4 regions of the Morganella sp. BCCO 40_0007 genome follow, and region 1 is predicted to be linked to each of the others. Evidence: predicted binding sites of a transcription regulator. Region 1 holds the regulator's gene; each other region holds the start of a gene.
The links. The regulator Fur, encoded in region 1, represses iron uptake genes when iron is present. The targets are predictions, from matches to a motif close to ATAATAATGAGAACNACTATCAA.
Positions count from the first base shown of each region.

Region 1 (5,014 bases):
AATATTCACGCCTGAAATATCACATCACACCACACCCATTGTACTTATCCATGGTCTGTTCGGTGATCTGCATAATCTCGGGGTGCTTGGCCGTGAACTGCGGAAAACGCATACCGTGGTACAGATTGATGTCCGTAACCACGGTGATTCACCACGTGCGCAATCCATGACTTACGGGGAAATGGCGCAGGATGTGCTTGATCTTATCCGTGCCCTGAATATTGAAAAAGCGATTGTGATTGGCCACTCCATGGGCGGAAAAATTGCCATGGCACTGGCGGCACTGGCACCGGATGTCACTGAAAAGCTGATTGTTATTGATATGGCTCCGGTAGCTTACGGCGTACGCCGTCACGATGAGATTATCGCGGCACTGGAAGATGTCACCGCTGCCGGTGTCAGCACCCGGACAGACGCCGCCGCAATTATGGCGCAGCGCATCCGTGAAGATGGCGTCATCCCGTTTCTGCTGAAATCCTTTAAACAGGGAGAGTGGAAATTCAATCTGCCGGTGATCAAAGCGCAGTATGAATCCATCATCGGCTGGGAAACCCTGCCCCCGCAACAGGTTCCGCTGCTGCTTATCCCGGGCGGTAATTCATCCTATGTAAAACCGGAATACCGCGACGCAATTATGGCGCAGTTCCCGCAGGCAACCGCGCATGTGATTGCCGGATGCGGACACTGGGTACACGCTGAAAAACCGGACGCGGTTCTGCGCGCCATCGGTCGTTTCCTGGATAAAGCCTGATACCGGTGCCGCCGTCACGGCGGCGTTTATTCACTGACGGAAACTCAGTATCAGATTGTCAGTGTCACTCTCCTGCCACCAGGCCACAACAGAACGTACCTGCTGTCTGACATCCTGTCCCGGCAAATCAACGCAGATATCCAGCAGGCAGCAGCCCGATAAAATCAGACAAAAATACTGAAGCGGGCCGCTTAATACGGCCAGTATCTGTTTGATTGTTTTGCCGGACAGACGCTTTTTGTGTGACATACGCGATGATAGTGCTGGTTCTGAGATACGTTCCATGTACGCGTCCTCTGTTATTCCCTTGCCGAAAATACATACTACGTAATGCCCGCCGTCAAAAACACTCCGTTATCCTGATGGGAACGATCTCTTTTTTCTAATATATTCATAATGATAATTGCAATCAAAAAACCATCAATACACCATATCATCCGCGATAACACTGCCGCCGTGCGGTGCGATGTTAATCAATCTGTACAAAATCCGCGGCAACAGACCGCGAAGCGGTAGCGGTATGCGGGATGGCGGTGTATCATTGCGCGTTTATCATTGTAATCCGCATTTTCGTAGTAAAATTATGGCCAAAGAACAAACGGATCGTACCACGCTGGATTTGTTCGCTGATGAACGCCGGCCCGGACGCCCGAAAACAAACCCGCTCTCCCGTGATGAGCAGTTGCGGATTAACAAACGCAATCAGCTGCGGCGTGACAAAGTTAACGGATTACGCCGTGTTGAGCTCAAACTGAATGCGGATATTGTCGATGCCCTGAACCAGCTGGCATACGAAGAAAACGTGAACCGGGGAGAACTTATCGAGCAAATTCTGCTTGATTATCTTCAGCGTTCAGATTTATGCACCAAATTGTGAGACGACACACCACACAAATTTGACAGACTTCAAATACTGTTTTCGTCAGAATAGTATTTATAAAGATGAAATAGTTATAATTTCTGCTTGTTGTCGCTGCGGCGTCCTTTTTGCAGGTACAGAGATTTTCGGTTGAGAGGCTTATTTATGGCAATCGCAGGTATATTTTTCGGTAGTGACACCGGTAACACAGAAAATATCGCTAAAATGATTCAGAAATCACTCGGCGATGATGTCGCAGAAGTCAGGGATGTTGCCAAGTGCAGCAAAGAGGACATCGAAGGGTTTGATTTCCTGCTGCTGGGTATCCCGACCTGGTATTACGGCGAAGCACAGTGTGACTGGGATGATTTTTTCCCGACGCTGGAAGAAATTGATTTCAGCGGTAAAATTGTGGCGATCTTCGGTTGTGGTGACCAGGAGGATTACGCAGAGTATTTCTGTGACGCCATGGGTACCATCCGTGACATCATTGAGCCGCGCGGCGCCACCATCGTGGGTCACTGGCCGACAGAAGGCTACCACTTTGAAGAGTCAAAAGGACTGGCAGATGACAGTCACTTTATCGGCCTTGCGATTGATGAAGATCGCCAGCCTGAGCTGACGAATGAACGCGTGGCAAAATGGGTTGAGCAGATCCGCGAAGAAATGAGTCTCGACGAGATTCTGGCAATTTAAGGGTTACCCCGTAAATTGCGAATGATAATTCTGCTTATTTATGTAATGATATTATTATCCGGTCCGGCATCGGTCAGGCGAATCGCACCTGACGCCTTTTGATAGCCGGGCATTGTGTTCAGCCGTTGAGCGTTCCCCTGAAGTGCGCTCACCAGCGACAATATAGGACTAAATCCGCATGACCGATAACAATAAAGCATTGAAAAATGCAGGACTGAAAGTCACACTTCCCCGCCTGAAGATTCTGGAAGTGTTACAGGATCCGGAGTGCCATCACGTCAGTGCGGAAGATCTCTACAAAAAACTGATCGATATCGGTGAAGAGATTGGACTCGCAACTGTCTACCGCGTTCTGAATCAGTTTGATGATGCCGGTATCGTCACCCGCCATAATTTTGAAGGCGGTAAATCCGTATTCGAACTGACCCAGCAACACCATCACGATCACCTGATCTGCCTGGATTGCGGTAAAGTCATTGAGTTCAGTGATGAATCCATTGAGACACGTCAGAAAAATATCGCGGAACGTCACGGTATTAAACTCACCAACCACAGCCTGTACCTGTACGGTCACTGTGCGGATGGCGACTGCCGTTCTGATGATGGTATCCACGACGAGAAAAAATAATTCTCTCCGGTAACCGAATTGTATGAAAGGTGCGTAATGCACCTTTTTTATTGTGTTTTTTCCGTCAGACACAAACAAAAAAACCGTTCGCATGAACGGCTTTTTTATATCAGTAACAATGTGTTATCTGTTATTTACTTTCCATTTTTGCCCAGGTATCACGCAGGCCGACAGTCCGGTTAAAGACTAATTTATCCGCTGAGGATAATTTGGCATCGGCACAGAAATACCCTTCACGCTCAAACTGATACGGCTTGCTGCTGTCTGCGGCCACCAGTGACGGCTCCACAAAGCCCTGACGGATCACCAGAGAATCCGGGTTAAGTGTTGCCAGGAAGTCATCTTCCGCACCCGGGTTAGGCACACTGAACAGACGATCATACAGACGGATTTCCGCCGGTACCGCGTGTTTCACGCTGACCCAGTGAATAACACCTTTTACTTTACGGCCGTCAGCCGGATCTTTGTTCAGGGTTTCCGGATCATAAGTACAGTAGATAGTGGTGATATTACCTTCGCTGTCTTTATCCGCACGTTCAGCTTTAATCACAAACGCGTTGCGCAGACGCACTTCTTTATTCAGCACCAGACGCTTGTACTGTTTGTTAGCTTCTTCACGGAAGTCAGCACGGTCAATCCAGATTTCACGGCTGAACGGCACTTCACGGCTGCCCATTTCCGGTTTGTTCGGATGATTCGGCATGGTCACCATCACATCGCCTTCCGGCATGTTTTCGATCACGACTTTCACCGGATCAATAACAGCCATGGCGCGCGGTGCACTTTCGTTCAGATCGTCACGGATACAGGATTCCAGCGCCGCCATTTCGACGTTGTTATCCTGTTTGGTAACGCCGATACGGCGGCAGAATTCACGGATAGAGGCGGCAGTATAACCACGGCGGCGCAGACCGGAAATAGTCAGCATGCGCGGGTCGTCCCAGCCCTCAACAAATTTCTCGGTCACCAGCTGATTCAGCTTACGCTTGGACATCACGGTGTATTCGAGATTCAGGCGTGAGAATTCATACTGACGCGGATGACAATCGATAGTGATGTTATCCAGAACCCAGTCATACAGACGGCGGTTATCCTGGAATTCCAGGGTACAGAGTGAATGAGTGATCCCTTCCAGCGCATCAGAAATACAGTGCGTGAAATCGTACATCGGATAGATGCACCATTTATCACCGGACTGATGGTGTGTGGCAAATTTAATACGGTAAATAACCGGGTCACGCATCACCATAAAGGAGGATGCCATATCAATTTTGGCACGCAGACACGCTTTCCCTTCCTCAAAACCGCCGTCACGCATTTTTTCAAACAGCGCGAGGTTCTCTTCCGGGGTGCGGTCACGGTACGGGCTGTTTCTGCCCGGCTCTTTCAGGGTACCGCGGTACTGGCGGATTTCTTCCGGACTTAATTCGCAGACATACGCCAGACCTTTGTTGATCAGCTCAACAGCGTAGTTATACAGCGTGTCGAAATAGTCGGAGGAATAACAAACTTTGCCGCTCCACTGAAAACCGAGCCATTTGACATCGTTTTCAATGGAATTGACGTATTCCACGTCTTCTTTCACCGGGTTGGTATCATCAAAACGCAGATTGCATTGCCCCTGATAGTCTTGTGCAATGCCGAAATTCAGGCAGATTGATTTTGCATGACCAATATGCAGGTATCCGTTCGGCTCAGGCGGGAAGCGCGTGTGAACCGTGGTATGTTTTCCGGAAGCCAGGTCTTCGTCAATAATCTGACGAATAAAGTTTGTCGGGCGGGCATCAGCCTCGTTCATTGTCATAATTCCTCAATGCAATATGCGCGTTAATAACCCCATATCATCCGATATGATGCGCTCATATACAACCACTTGATCACGGAAATATCAGCAGGACAGGTGCCTTCGCGCAAAAAACAGATAAAAAACGGGAAGCAGATGCCTCCCGTTATTATCATAACTGCAATCACTTATTTAATGACGTGATACAACTCAGATTCGTTTGCCTTAACCAGACCTTTGGCAACAATCTCCACACGATCATAATCGTCGATATTACTGATGATTACCGGGCTTATC
Region 1 covers NZ_JAVBIN010000002.1:382,146-387,159, forward strand. The annotation lists gene ybfF (esterase) at 1-751, shown strand, start outside; gene R5268_RS03840 (hypothetical protein) at 782-1,036, opposite strand; gene ybfE (LexA regulated protein) at 1,335-1,628, shown strand; gene fldA (flavodoxin FldA) at 1,776-2,306, shown strand; gene fur (ferric iron uptake transcriptional regulator) at 2,485-2,934, shown strand; gene glnS (glutamine--tRNA ligase) at 3,065-4,732, opposite strand; gene nagE (N-acetylglucosamine-specific PTS transporter subunit IIBC) at 4,906-5,014, opposite strand, start outside.

Region 2 (5,014 bases), on a different contig from region 1:
ATCATCCATTTTTTGCTGATAATAGTGATTAAACCGTTCCGCCTCAGCTGTTTTTCCGATAGCCTGCCCGAGAATATGCATACTTAATTGTGTGTTCTTTACCGGATGCTGGCTGAAATCCACATAAATAACCGCAATACCGGCTGATGTTAATAACCTGGCCGCTTCACTGCCGGCACCCGGTCCGTGTCCGCCTGTCATCGGTAAAATAACCAAATCAGGCTGCAATGCTAATGCCTTTTCAACACTGAAGGTATCTTCTGAGCCGCCACCCACTACAGGAACAGCATCAATCTGCGGAAAGACCGCTTTAAAAGCGGCATAACCCTGAACATCCAGATCACGAAAATCACCCTGCCAGCCGGCAATCCGTTCAAATGGCGCGTCTTTTTCCAGTATGGCGAGCGGATAAATCATTCTTCCCTCCCCCAGTAAGATCCGCTTTACATTATCCGGTACATCAACCTGACGTCCGGTAATATCGGTGACCATAACCGCCTGAGAACATAACGAGGACATTAACAACCCCGCAGATAACGCTGTTTTTAGTATTGTTGATACTGTCATTTTGTATTCCCGTTGACAGAAGAAGTATAATTACGCCGATGTTTTCTTTTTTTCCACCAGATAACAATGCCGCTGATATACAGCAGCGGCAGTAATATTCCGGAAATAAATGCGATAATAAGGCCCGGCATTCCGATACCTATATTGTGGTGTAACTGAGTAATCAGTAATTTATATTCCGGTATGACTGACAAAATATCAGGCCGAGCCAGAAAAATACCGGTAACCGCGATCAATAACAGCGGCAGTGAAAAATAGACTGCAAAAAAGTAATGCCACTGCCGCCACTTTGCTGCGCCCTGTAATCCCGGGCGGAATAAAAACAGCGCAGATATACACTGACGCCACCCTCTGCGCGGCCACCACAAAATAATCCCGCTGATAACAGAGAGGGCCAGAATAATGCCGCATAGTGAGACCAGCCAACCGCCGGAAACCGGCGGCAATAAAAGGGTCCGGTGCAGAGACACAATCTGAGAAAAAATCAGGTCATCAAAAATAATAAACCCTTTCGGTATGCCGGTTACCGGATCAATAAAGGCAATTCCCAGTTTGTCAGAATCAGAAACGGAACCAAAAACCATCGCGTTCGTTGCCGGAATAAAGCCACTTCCGGGTGCCGCTTCCCCCATCACACGGGTGAGTTCAGGGTAAGCCATCTGCGCATTCTGCCGCCAGACTTCCGGCTGCAAAAAAACAGCGGTTCCGGTTACCGGCGGCGCATAAAGCACCGCCTCACCTATTTCCCATTCCAGAACCGGTTTTTTCAGTAATAACACCGCACCAGATATTCCGAGCAGTGAAATAAAGAATCCGGCAATAATCCCCGGCCAGAAATGTAACCTGAGCCAGTTTTTACGTGTTATGTACTGAGTCATTGCGGTTACCAGTTATAGCGCAATGACGCAATAATTGTTCTGTCAAAACCAACAGAACATCCCCCTGCTGAGCAACTGGTGTAATATTTTTTATCCGTGATATTATTGATGTTAATACCGGCACGCCAGTTTTTAAAATCAGCATTGATTCCGCCCAGATCATAATGTGCTGCCATATCAAATAAGGTATTTGACGGGTTGGAAATAGAGCCATCGTTATTAACCGGTGAAGACCCGGTATAACGGGCACCCGCAGCAAAACCTAATCCCTGTAAGTTCCCTTTCTGAATAGTATAATCTGCCCATACTGATGCCGCATGTTCCGGTAAACCGACAGGACGCTGTCCTTTTTCTTCCGGATCGGTCGTTTTGGTATTTTTCAGTTTATTAAAGGTATAAGCTGCCGTCAGATTCAGCCCTTCTGCCAGCATATAGGTTCCCTGAATTTCAACACCCCGCGAGCGGACTTCTGCCGTCTGAATACTGTTTAAATTATTATCAGGATCTGTCGTCAGCATATTTTGCTGTGTCAGTTCAAAGACCGTCAGTGTGGCATTAATATTCCCGCTTTCCGGCTGATATTTAAGACCGGCTTCCGTTTGTTTCGCTGTTACGGGTTTATAGGTTTCTCCGTAAAAATTAACACCCAACTGCGGATTAAATGAGGTTGAATAACTGACATACGGGGCTAACCCGAAATCTGTCTGATACATTGCTGCTGTACGATAGGTAAATTTGCTGTCACGCTGATCGCTGCTGCTGTTTGTTTTCCGGTTTTTTGTTTTGCTGTCAGACCAGTCTTCTCTTCCGCTTAAAACCAGTATGATGCCGTTATCAAACTTTGCCTGCTGCTGTAAATAAATACCCGCCTGATCACTGGTCTGAAGGGTATTTGCCATCATATTATTCACCGGCCCGTACTGACCGCCGTAAACCGGATTGAAAATATCAATCGGTGCCGCTTTCCCGGACATCAGTAAATAATCTTCCCGAGTATGGCGGTAATCAACACCGGCCAGCGATGTCATTTCCGTATCTTTCAGCCACCAGTCTGCTTTTATATTATTATCCAGGCTGAACACATCACCTTTAATACGAAAATGATAAGCCGCACGGTTAAGCGTACGCATATCCGGTGACAGATATAACCCCTGAGCAATATTGGTATTTAAGTCAGTATGACTGAACCGCGCACCTGAATGCCCGGAAAAAGTATCATTAAAGGTATGATCTAACTGATATCCCAGTGACGCCTGTGTACGGTTATTTTTTAATCCCGGCTCATCCAGGAAAACATTCGGATTCACTTTACCGTCAGGATTGGGTAACAGTGTTCCTGCCAGAGGTAAAAACGGGCGTGGTGCGCCAAATTTATCATGTGAGTAATCGGCTAAAACAGTCAGTGTTGTATCGTCATCCAGCCAGGTCAGTGCGGGAGCGATATAGACTTTGTCATCTTTAACATGATCAATTTGCGTATCACTGTTACGGACAAGCCCGGTCAGCCGGTAAAAATAATGGTCGCTGTCGCCCACGGGGCCACTTAAATCGCCCTGGGTCTGTTTGCGGTTATAATTACCGCCCTGTACCTCAATTTCATGAAAGGGTTTATATAACGGGCGCTTTGTTACCTGATTAATAATACCGCCGGGTGAGTTCTGACCGTATAGTACAGATGCAGGCCCGCGGATCACATCAATACGTTCGAGCCCGTATTGTTCCGCTTTCGGCCATGCCTGTGCCGTTGTGCTGCGCAGCCCGTCCCTCAGCATCCCGGTGCTGGTAATATTAAAGCCGCGGATACTTAAATTATCAAAACGGGAAGATGCGGCATCATTTGTCTGCAAAACACCGGCGGTATAACGCAATGCTTCACTGACAGACTGTGCATTATGCGCGGTCATTTCATCACGGGTTAATACCGTGACCGACTGTGGCGTTTCAATAAGCGGTGTATCTGTTTTTGTTGCACTGACACTGCGGGTGGCAATATAGCCGTCTATTTTACCGGCGGGTGATTGTGCCGGTTTGGCAGTAACGATTATTTCATCATTATTTTCGCCGGACTGAGTTTCAGACGCGGCAACAGAGGAAAACAACAGCGGCAGGAGAGCAATACATACCGGAGAAAATGTACGACCTGAGATAACCGGATAATAAAGAACAGATTTTTTCATTGAAATACGAACCCGCAGAGAGAATGAATACAGTAATGATAATGTATCTCATTTACCGTTTTATCTTCTGCGGGAGACTTTCGCTGTTATGACTATTTGTTTATCACAAATACTATCTGTTTGATTATATTAACATAAATCTTTAGGTGAAAAACCAAACCGTCTGCGGAAAGCCGTTGAAAATGCAGCCGGTGAATAACCGACCTGCCAGGCAACAGCAGATACCCGTCTGTCACCGGCACACAGCAGGCGATGCGCTGATTGTAAGCGCTCTTCCTGAATAAATGATGCGACAGACAAACCAAACAGCTGCTTAAAACCAAAACTGAGTTTACGCATATTCAGACCGGATTGGCGGCTGAGCTGATATACCCCCGGCGGATTGGCCAAATCGGCTAAAATACAGTCTCTGATATCATACAAACGCTGTATATCATTTGCCGTCAGTTTAGGATGATGGGTCGTGCGGGTATTTTGCTGAATGTACTCAAACGATATTGCGCATAATTCAAGAATTTTGCCTGTCAGATACATCTCACCCGGCGCGCCGCCAAGCGGATTATTCAGAATCTGATTTCCCAGTGCAGTTAAGACATTTCCCGCTTTTCCGGACAGTAATTGTGGTCCTGCCGATACAGCCGCGGTTAATAAAGGCGGTGGTGCGATTTTAAATGCATCCATCAGACTGTCTGATAAACAGACTGACACAAAGCGAATGTCTTCCTGCTGTAAAAAGCGCTGACGGCTTTCCTGTTCATCATGGTTATTGGTAATAACACATAAGGAAGCCCCGGAAAGTGAAATACTGTTTTTATTATCCGGCTGACATTCCAGTTCACCATTCATCATCAGAACCAGTTTCAGCCCTTTCCATAACGGCTCGCTGACCCATTGTCCGGCATCCGGTGTCATTTTTCCGCAATAAAAAAAGGAATCCGCGCCGGGCAGCAATGCATTCATTTTACCACCGTGCATGATATTTCACCTTTTGCACCTGAATAAAAGCGAATAGTAACCATTATCACATTTAATTTCTACCCCGGCCATCTCATACCATCAGTCCATTATCCTTCATTTATCTATAAACACAGTTAATTTGACTATCAGGAATAATGTCTGTTGCGTACCGGTAATAAGATCATCATCACAAAATTGCAGCGCAATCCTGTTGCTTATAACCCGTCTGAGTGCACAATTCTGTTGCTTTTCGTGATAGCCCTCACAATTTACAGGGGTAACGCGTGTGTCACCTTCAGGGTTTCCATCGGCACTTCTGTCTTAACACTTTGAATACTGGGTATTTGTGTCAGATGATCAGCATGGAAGCGCCGGTAAGAAGTCAGGTCTTTGGTCACAATGCGGATCATGGCGTCACATTCACCGGCCATCAGA
Region 2 covers NZ_JAVBIN010000003.1:228,107-233,120, forward strand. The annotation lists gene R5268_RS05325 (ABC transporter substrate-binding protein) at 1-519, opposite strand, end outside; gene R5268_RS05330 (PepSY-associated TM helix domain-containing protein) at 564-1,445, opposite strand; gene R5268_RS05335 (TonB-dependent siderophore receptor) at 1,451-3,622, opposite strand; gene R5268_RS05340 (AraC family transcriptional regulator) at 3,752-4,597, opposite strand; gene R5268_RS05345 (Lrp/AsnC family transcriptional regulator) at 4,849-5,014, opposite strand, start outside.
Region 2: R5268_RS05335 (TonB-dependent siderophore receptor) is a predicted target of Fur. The motif match lies at 3,652-3,674, and genes of this name have one in related genera.

Region 3 (5,014 bases), on a different contig from region 1:
CCGGTGCACTGTCCGGACTCGGGGCATTCGGGACAATGATGCTGGCCGATCGCGTCAGTCCGCAGGCACCGCAGCAGATTATGCAGCAGCTGATGGGATCATTCCGTGAGCCGGACGCAGCAGGAGAACCCGTGTTCTCATCGGTTACTGAACTGCTTGCGCAGTTACCGGCCCGCTATCCCGGCTTTATTCCGCAGATGGTGTCTCTGCAAAACCCCGGACGTGATGACCGGGTGGTGACTATCAGCGGCGTCCGTGAAGGGCAGCCGGGATCTGCGTATTTTGAACAGCTGCGCTGGCAGGGAACACCGCTGCGACTGACCGGCATCCGTGATTCAGCGGAACAGGGAATCTGGACCCGTGCTTTTATTGCAGTCCAGCCGCTGCATTACGGACAATATACCTGGCTTGCCGGTGCTGCGCCGTGGCTCAGCGCGCTGCATTTTCTGGCCGGATTCGCTGCCTGTCTTCTGACACTGAGCGGTCTGTCGCTGCGGGCACTGAATGCTCCTGACAGTCTCTCATCCCGTTTAACCATCGGCCTGTGCGGTGGCCCGGTACTTGCCTGTACCGTACTGCTGCTCAGTGCGTGGTTCTCCCCGTTATCAGCCCCTGCGGTATTTCCTGCGGTATGGCTGATAACGGTTTTTTTCACCCTTTTGTACCCGTCGCTCAGCCGCGCACTGCTGCTGATTTGTCTGTTCTGTGCCGCCGGATTCGTGTTTGCGGCGCTGGCTCATCTGTTTTCCTGCGCCGGTGCGCAGTGGTATACCGATGCCGCGCTGCTGCTGGCTGCGGCGGGGTGTCTGTTATGTGCTGTTGTGTTATGGCGGAAAAACCGCTGCCGGAGTGAATTATGCATGAACTGATTAAACATCGCCGCCTGGTGATAACCCTGGGCTTTCTGTATCTGGCACAGGGTATTCCGATGGGTATCGCTATGGATGCGCTGCCCGCGATATTACGCCGTGCCGGAACTGACCTTGCGGCTCTGGCGTTTATTCCGCTGGTCGGGCTGCCGTGGGTGGTCAAATTTTTATGGGCGCCGTTTGTGGATAATCACTGGTCTGTCTCTTTGGGCCGGCGGCGCAGCTGGATCATTCCGATGCAGGTGATCGTCACACTTTGTCTGCTGGCACTCAGCCTGACCGGTATTACAGCTGACAATGCCGGTCTGTGTGTTGCCCTGCTCGCGGTGGCTTCTCTGGCCAGTGCCACCCAGGATATCGCCACTGACGGTATGGCGGCGGAACATGCGGGAGGCAGCCTGCTGGCAAATATCAACGCAGTTCAGATAGCCGGTGTGATGGGCGGGTTTTTTCTCGGCGGCGCCGGTATGATGATGCTCAGCGGTGTGCTGGGTCAGCAGGGCGCATTACTGATTTTTACGGCAGTACCGGCATTCAGCCTGATCCTGATCAGCCGTTTCCGGCAGCCGCCGCGTTATCACGCGGACGTCCGGCCTGATGAGGCTCAGGCCAGTCTGCTGAAAACTGTCCGCCGTTCCGGAGCTGTCCGTCTGCTGACGCTGACGCTGTTATCGGCGGTGACGGCGGTTTCCGGTTTCGGGCTGGCAAAATTATTTCTCACCGATGCGGGCTGGGCGCTGGAAGATGTCGGTAAAGCGGGCATGGCGGGCGGAATGGTCACGCTGGTGCTCGGTTGCGGCGGTGGTGCCTGGCTTATCGGAAAAATAGGGGTATGGCGGGCATTTTCGGCGGGTCTTCTGTGTGCGCTGGTTTCATCACTGCTGTGGTTTGCACAGTCTCAGGGCAGTGTCAGTGTCATCATGGTGGCCGTGTGTATTCTGTTCGGCTCGCTCTCTTCCGGGATAACATCGGTGGCAATTATGACGGCGGGGATGCGTTTCGCCTCACAGGCGAAGCAGGCCGGAACAGATATGACAGCGGTGCAAAGCATGCGGGATATCGGTGAAATGGCCTGCGCAATGATGCTGGTCAGCCTGACGGCGGCGATTGGCTATACCGGCGGATTCGTACTGGCGGCAGTGATTGCGCTGGCGGCTCTGCTGTTCACTGTCGCCAATGTCCGTTATCAGCGGCGGGTTCAGTTGTCAGCCGAACGGTCCGGCGAAACCGAATAACCGGCGGTTGAAATCTTCAACCTTTCCGCTGGTCAGGCGGCGCTGCATAGTCAGCGTCCAGCTGGCGGATAAGCCGGGAGCATGCAGCAGACGGCGGTATTCCGTCTCATCGAACGGCAGATGAAACGCAATTGCCACGGCTTCTCTGACAGATACCGCGCTGGTTCGCGTCAGCAGTTTCAGGGGATGCAGTCCGCTGACTTCGCCTTTGCCGATCACGCGGTACAGCCAGCCGGTACGCCCGCTGTCCTGCATCACCTGCGCAAAATCGGACACATCAGTCAGCGGATTGAGCTTATAACAGGGTGAGCGCGGCTGGGTGATCTGGATAACCGCCCCGCCCCACTGATAAATATCGCCGATAAAAACGGTGTCTTCCGTCATACCGAGAGTGGAAATATTTTCCCCGAAAAACGGCGCGACAAAGCGATCCTCAATCTCCGGATACATTATTTTCCAGTAATCGTAGTGTTCGCGGGGATAGTGACATAACGCGCGGTCAGGGCCGCCGTGAAAGGCTTTTTCCGCCTGCTCATCACCGGCGAGTCCGGTGGCACCCAGCTGAAGGACACCTTCAGTCTGACGCTTCTCAATTGCGCTGCGTCCGCAGCGGGCTGTATCCCTGACGGGACCGGTGAAAACTAAAGGTGTGTATGCCATGCCGCCTCCGTATTGAGTGAGACAGACATCATAATCGAAAGCGGGGAAGAAGAATATGTGCGGACGATGTCCGCACATATTTCAGAACTTATTTGGCAGAAGCGAAACGTGCTGCTGCTTCATCCCAGTTGACCACAGACCAGAATGCTTTGATGTAATCCGGACGGCGGTTCTGGAATTTCAGGTAGTAGGCGTGCTCCCACACATCCAGACCGATGATCGGATAACCGGAAGTACCGGAAATCGCTTCACCCATCAGCGGGCTGTCCTGGTTAGCGGTGGAAACGACAGCCAGTTTGCCGTCTTTCAGCACCAGCCATGCCCATCCGGAACCGAAACGGGTTGCCGCCGCTTTTTCAAACTCTGCCTGAAATGCATCAACACTGCCGAAATCGCGTTCGATAGCGGCTTTCAGGTCACCCTGTAATGTGGTGCCGGTTTTCAGGCCTTTCCAGAACATGCTGTGGTTGGAATGACCACCCGCGTTGTTACGGATAAAGGTGCGTTTGTCCGCCGGGAATTTATCGAGCTGTGCGATCAGATCGTCGATATCAAGGTTTGCCATCTCAGGGAAGGCTTCCAGCGCGGTGTTGGTGTTATTCACATACGTCTGATGATGTTTGGTATGGTGAATTTCCATTGTCATTTTATCGAAATGCGGTTCTAACGCATCATAAGCGTACGGTAATGCAGGTAATACATAGCTCATAATTATAACTCCAGTAATTGACCGAACCGCTCACACCATGTGTGAACAGGCTAAACATTATAATGAAACAGATGATAATGAAAATGATTATCAGATCTGTGCGATCTGTGCGGATTCTTTTTATTTGTTATTTTACCGTCTTATTTTAGTTAAATATTTTAGCTAACACTCCCCGCATGATGTCATACACTGATTTTTATCTCAATGGTGATGTTTTATGTCGTTGGTGCTTTTCGCATCAAATGATAACGCTGTGAATCTCCCCTTTTTCAATCCGTGATCTTTAGCGCAAAAAAGAAACAAAGGCGAAACGGCAACTTTATTTAACGTGATTTTGACATAGCATTAACAATTGAAAGGAGATGCATCATGACAAAAATAACGAAATATCCTGTACCCGAAGCAATTGCAAAAAATGCGCTAATCAATCATCAGCAGTATCTGGACGAGTATCAGCGGTCTGTTCAGGATCCTGACGGCTACTGGCGTGAGAAAGGCCAGATTGTAGACTGGATAAAGCCCTATACGCGGGTGAAAAACACCTCCTTCGACCCCGGCCATGTCAGCATAAAATGGTTTGAGGACGGCACACTGAATCTCAGTGCCAACTGTCTCGACCGGCATCTGGCAGAGCGTGGTGACAAACCGGCGGTGATCTGGGAGGGCGACAGCCCGGATGAGTCCCGTACTCTCACCTATCGTGAACTGCATCATGATGTCTGTCAGTTTGCCAATGTCCTGAAACAGCAGGGGATACGCAAAGGTGATGTGGTCGCCATTTATATGCCGATGATCCCCGAGGCGATGGTTGCCATGCTGGCCTGCGCCCGTATCGGTGCGGTGCATTCGGTGATTTTTGCCGGGTTCTCACCGGAGGCGGTGTCCGGCCGTGTGATTGATTCCGGCGCAAAAATGGTGATCACCGCAGATGAAGGTCTGCGCGCCGGACGCACTATCCCGCTGAAGAAAAATGTGGATGACGGCCTGAAAAATCCGGGCGTGACCACCGTCAGCAGTGTGATCGTCTTCCGCCGTACCGGCAATCCGGTGGAGTGGCAGGAGGGGCGTGATATCTGGTGGCACGATGCTGTCAGCGGTGTCAGTGCTGACTGTCCGCCGGAAGAAATGAATGCGGAAGATCCGCTGTTTATCCTCTATACCTCCGGCTCGACCGGTAAACCGAAAGGGGTGCTTCATACCACCGGCGGTTATCTGGTCTACGCCACGCTGACATTCAAATATATCTTTGATTATTATGGCGATGAAGTGTTCTGGTGTACCGCGGATGTCGGCTGGGTGACCGGACACACCTACCTGGTTTACGGCCCGCTGTCCAATGGCGCTGTCACACTGATGTTTGAAGGTGTGCCTAACCATCCGAAGGTCAACCGGATGTGTCAGATTGTCGATAAGCATCAGGTCAATATCCTCTATACCGCACCGACGGCTATCCGCGCCCTGATGGCGGAAGGGCTGAATGCGATTGAAGGCACGTCCCGCAAATCCCTGCGCATTATGGGATCGGTCGGCGAACCGATTAA
Region 3 covers NZ_JAVBIN010000004.1:176,998-182,011, reverse strand. The annotation lists gene R5268_RS06575 (PepSY-associated TM helix domain-containing protein) at 1-869, shown strand, start outside; gene R5268_RS06570 (RhtX/FptX family siderophore transporter) at 857-2,104, shown strand; gene yiiM (6-hydroxyaminopurine reductase) at 2,075-2,764, opposite strand; gene sodA (superoxide dismutase [Mn]) at 2,853-3,473, opposite strand; gene acs (acetate--CoA ligase) at 3,843-5,014, shown strand, end outside.
Region 3: sodA (superoxide dismutase [Mn]) is a predicted target of Fur. The motif match lies at 3,545-3,567, and genes of this name have one in related genera.

Region 4 (5,014 bases), on a different contig from region 1:
GGAGAGGGAACGTCTGCCATTCAGCAACTGTCAGAGCGCCTGCGGGTGCCGAACCCGGCACGGGATCTGGCTCTGCTTGCCACCTGTCATTACCGGACGGTTCATGATATCGGTCAGCTGACCGCAGACGATATTATTGCTTTGTTTGATTCCCTGGATGCCTGGCGTAAACCGGAACGCATCACACAACTGGCTGTCCTTTGTGAAGCGGATTACCGCAGCCGGATAGCACCGGAAGCAACAGATTATCCGCAGGGGCATATTCTGGCGGAGGCCTTCATGCTTGCACAGAACGTTGCCGTCAAACCGGTTATTGAGGCCGGTTTCAAAGGTGCGGATATCAAAGCGGAGCTCACCCGCCGCCGTGCTGAAGCCGTCGGAGAGTGGCAACAAAAAAGCCGTTCATGATGAACGGCTTTTTTATTTCAGGCTGATCAGTCTGCGGCTATTTCTCCGCAGACTCCATACCCACTAACCCGACTTTCAGATATCCCGCTTTACGCAGGGCATCCATAATGCCCATCAGCGTTTCGTAATCGACCGTTTTATCTGCCTGGAAGAAGATCGTGGTTTCCTTATTGGATTCTGTGGTCTGATCCAGGATCTGAGCCAGTGTTTCTTTTGTGACTTCCTGCTCACCCACCAGCAGCTGATTATCCGCTTTCACCGTCAGAAAGACCGGTTTTTCCGGACGCGGCTGTGGTTTTGCCGTTGAGGCCGGCAGGTTCACTTTAATATCAACAGTTGCCAGCGGCGCGGCCACCATAAAGATGATCAGCAGAACCAACATCACATCAATAAAGGGTGTGACGTTAATGTCATGCAATTCGCCGCTGTCATCCAACTCTTCGTTAAGACGCATTGCCATCAGATATTACCCTGCTTTGCTGTCTGCCAGGTCGAGATCACGGCCCAGCCATAAAATAGTGTGTGCTGCGGTATCCCCCAGATCCCCGCGGTAAGCAGAAATCATACGGGCAAAGATGTTGTAGATCACCACAGCCGGAATTGCCGCTACCAGACCTAATGCCGTTGCCAGCAGTGCTTCTGCGATCCCCGGTGCCACCACAGCAAGGTTGGTGGTCTGTGAGTGGGCGATGCCGATGAAGCTGTTCATGATACCCCATACGGTACCAAACAGACCGACAAATGGTGAGATAGCCCCGATAGTCGCCAGATAGCCGTTACCGCGCCCCATATGACGGGCAACACCCGCCACGATGCGCTCCTGACGGAACGTCACACGGTCTTTGATACCGCTCAGGTCACGACTTTTTTCTGATGCAGTCCGCTCATTTACGGCATCAAGTATCAGCATCCGGGTAACACTCTTTTTCCCGAACGTATCGGCAATAGCTGCGGCTTCATCCAGCGAACGTGCGCCGCTTATTGCGTCAGCTTCACGGCGGATACGGCGGCGGGAAGCGATAAGGTCGGCACCCTTGGCAAAGAAAATAGCCCAGGTAATCACTGAAGCGATAATAAGGCCGATCATAACCGATTTAACGATCATATCTGCGCCCTGATACATGGAAATCACGGACAGTTCTGCCGCAAAACCACGGTTGCCGTCTGCCGGAGCTGAACTGATTTCCTGAACAGGAACTTCTGCCGCAGTTGCAGGTACCACCGGTTGTTCAGGTGTCTGAGCAGGCTGACCGGCTGTTGCTGCCGGCGCGGTGACAGGTGTTGTTGTCGCTGGTGTGACAGCAGCAGTGTTATCTGCAAATGCACTGCCGGTTAAACATAATGCCAATAGCACAGAAACGGTCAAATTACGCATCAGTTGGCCTTCAACTCTCTTTTGTTATGAACTTTTTTTCAGCAAAAAATAAATCGTGTTATTCATCGCTACCCAAAAACGAAACCCGCTGATCATATCAAACCCTGAGCAATTTGATAGTAATTATCATTAAGGTTTACCAAAAAAATGCCGTCCCGGAGGGAAATTCCACACAGATCGCTAAGTGTTTACCGCAAACCAACCGGCAGGATTACCGATAAAACGCATAAAAAACACACAGGCCGGTTTAATAATCCGTCCGCCTTTTATACCTGTCGTTAATCAGAAGAAAAACCCGATCAAATCAAACGGGTGAACAATTTTTGCGATACACTGTCTGTATCGTTGTTCCGGATCTCGTTTTACAGGAAATCTAATGTCTAGTTTATCAGAGATTGTGAGTGCACTCTGGTCTCACGATTTTACCACACTCTCTAATCCCGAAGTCCTCTGGCTGGTTTACGCTATCCTCTTCACTGTCATTGTGCTGGAGAACGGCATTCTGCCCACCGCGTTTCTGCCCGGGGATACCCTGCTGATTTTATCAGGCGCACTGATTGCAAAGGGAGTGATGGATTTCCTGCCGACGCTGGTGATTCTGACCGCCGCCGCCGGTATCGGCAGCTGGCTCGGTTTTATTCAGGGGCGCTGGCTGAGTGATACCAAAACCGTCAGGCGCTGGATGACGCAGATCCCGAAAAATTATCATCAGAAAGCCGAAGTGCTGTTTAACCGCCACGGCCTGTATGCGCTGCTGATCGGCCGCTTCCTCGGTTTCGTCCGTACTCTGCTGCCTATGCTGGCCGGGCTTTCCACACTGCCGAACCGCCGTTTTCAGTTTTTTAACTGGTTGAGCGGTTTTCTCTGGGTGGCGATTATTACCACCTTTGGCTATGTGCTCAATCAGATTCCGTTTGTCAAAGCACACGAAAAAACGGTGATGACCGCACTGCTGCTGATCCCGGTCTTTTTCCTGATTATCGGTATTATTGCGTCACTGTATCTGCTGTTCCGCCACTACCGCAGACGCCGTGCTCTGCTGAACCGCAGACGTCACCGCACTCATAAAAAATAAGATGATGGCTCCTTCGGGAGCTTTTTTCTGCCTGCCTGCCGGAAAGCACGATCCGGTTCGCCACCACATCCGCCCTGATTTACACTACACTTAATAGTTATCCGCTTCATTTTTCCTAATCTTAACCGGAGAAATAATGAACAACTTCACGCTTTTCACCCCGACCAAAATTCATTTCGGTAAAGGCCAAATCGCCAGACTGAACAGTGAAATTCCGAAAGATGCCAAAGTATTAATATTGTACGGCGGCGGCAGTATCAGGCGTAACGGTGTTTACGATCAGGTACTGGCCGCTCTGGATGGCTATGAGGTTCATGAGTTTTCAGGAATCGAGCCGAACCCGGCCTATGAAACGCTGGTAAAAGCTATCGCGTATATCCGTGAGCATGATATCAGTTACCTGCTGGCAGTCGGCGGCGGCTCCGTTATCGACGGCACCAAGTTTATCGCCGCCGCGGTGGATTATCCGGGTGAGCCGTGGGATATCATCACCACCGGAGGCCGCAATATCCGGAGTGCACTGCCGATTGCCTGTGTACTGACACTCCCTGCCACCGGATCTGAAACCAACTGTTTTTCTGTTGTCAGCCGTCGTGAAACCGGGGATAAACAATCATTCGGTCACCCGCTGGTGCATCCGAAGTGCGCCATTCTTGATCCGCAGACCACTTACACACTGCCGCCGCGCCAGACCGCCAATGGTGTGGTCGATGCCTTTATTCACACCCTTGAGCAATACCTGACTTATCCGGTGAATGCCAAAATTCAGGATCGGTTTGCCGAAGGTATTCTGCTGACCCTGATTGAGGAAGGCCCGAAAGTACTGGCCAATCCGGAAGATTATGACAGCCGCGCCAATGTGATGTGGGCAGCCACCCAGGCACTGAGCGGACTGATTGGTGCCGGTGTGCCGCAGGACTGGGCAACGCATGCCCTGGGACATGAAATTACCGCACTGCACGGATTAGATCACGCGCAGACCCTGGCTATTGTGTTACCGGCACTGCTGCGGGAAAAACGCAAAACTAAACGCGAAAAATTATTGCAGTACGCTGAGCGTATCTGGCATCTGACAGATGGTTCGGAAGAGAGCCGGATTGAGTGCGCTATTGAAGCAACCCGCATTTTCTTTGAAGAACTGGGTGTTAAAACCCGCTTTTCTGATTATCAGATTGATGACAGCCGTATTCCTGAGCTGGTTGCCAAACTCAGCGAACACGGTCAGACCGCACTGGGCGAACAGAAGGACATAACGCCGGAAGTCAGCGAACGGATCTACCGGGCTGCCGTCTGATACCCCATGAATACTAACCGGAGGCCATATGAATAAACCCGCATTAGTTACCTTATCTGACGGACACTTAATGCCGCAACTGGGGCTGGGTGTCTGGAAAGCCGGGAACGACGTCGTCGGCTCTGCCGTGCAGAGTGCACTGGAAACCGGTTACCGGCTGATCGATACTGCCGCGATTTATCAGAACGAGGAAGGTGTCGGTGAGGCGCTGAAAGCCACCACCGTTCCCCGCGACGAATTGTTTATCACCACCAAACTGTGGAACAGCGACCAGCAGCACGCCGGTAAAGCGCTGGAAGAGAGCCTGAAAAAGTTACAGCTCGATTATGTGGATCTGTATCTGATCCACTGGCCTGCACCGGCAGATGATCACTATGTTTCCGCCTGGGAGCAGCTGATTGAATTGCAGAAAACCGGGCTGACCCGCAGTATCGGTGTCTGTAATTTTGATATCGGGCATTTGCAGCGCATTATCCACAAAACCGGTGTGAAACCGGTACTCAATCAGATTGAGTTACATCCGCTGCTGCAACAGCGTGAATTACAGGCCTGGAATGCGACTCATTCCATCCATACCGAGTCCTGGAGCCCGCTGGCACAAGGTGGTGAAGGTGTCTTTGATACCGAGATTATTCAGTCATTAGCCGCAAAATACCGGAAAACCCCGGCGCAGATAGTGATTCGCTGGCATCTGGATCGCGGGTTGATTGTGATCCCCAAATCTGTCACGCCTTCACGGATTCAGGAAAACTTTGATGTCTTTGATTTCCGTCTGGAGAAAGAAGAGCTTTCACAAATTCAGTTGCTGGATTCCGGTACCCGTTTAGGGCCTGATCCGAAAGAATTTAATTAATTTATTTTA
Region 4 covers NZ_JAVBIN010000009.1:99,325-104,338, reverse strand. The annotation lists gene R5268_RS12320 (multifunctional CCA addition/repair protein) at 1-408, shown strand, start outside; gene exbD (TonB system transport protein ExbD) at 446-868, opposite strand; gene exbB (tonB-system energizer ExbB) at 875-1,783, opposite strand; gene R5268_RS12305 (DedA family protein) at 2,160-2,858, shown strand; gene yqhD (alcohol dehydrogenase) at 2,995-4,152, shown strand; gene dkgA (2,5-didehydrogluconate reductase DkgA) at 4,181-5,005, shown strand.
Region 4: exbB (tonB-system energizer ExbB) is a predicted target of Fur. The motif match lies at 1,897-1,919, and genes of this name have one in related genera.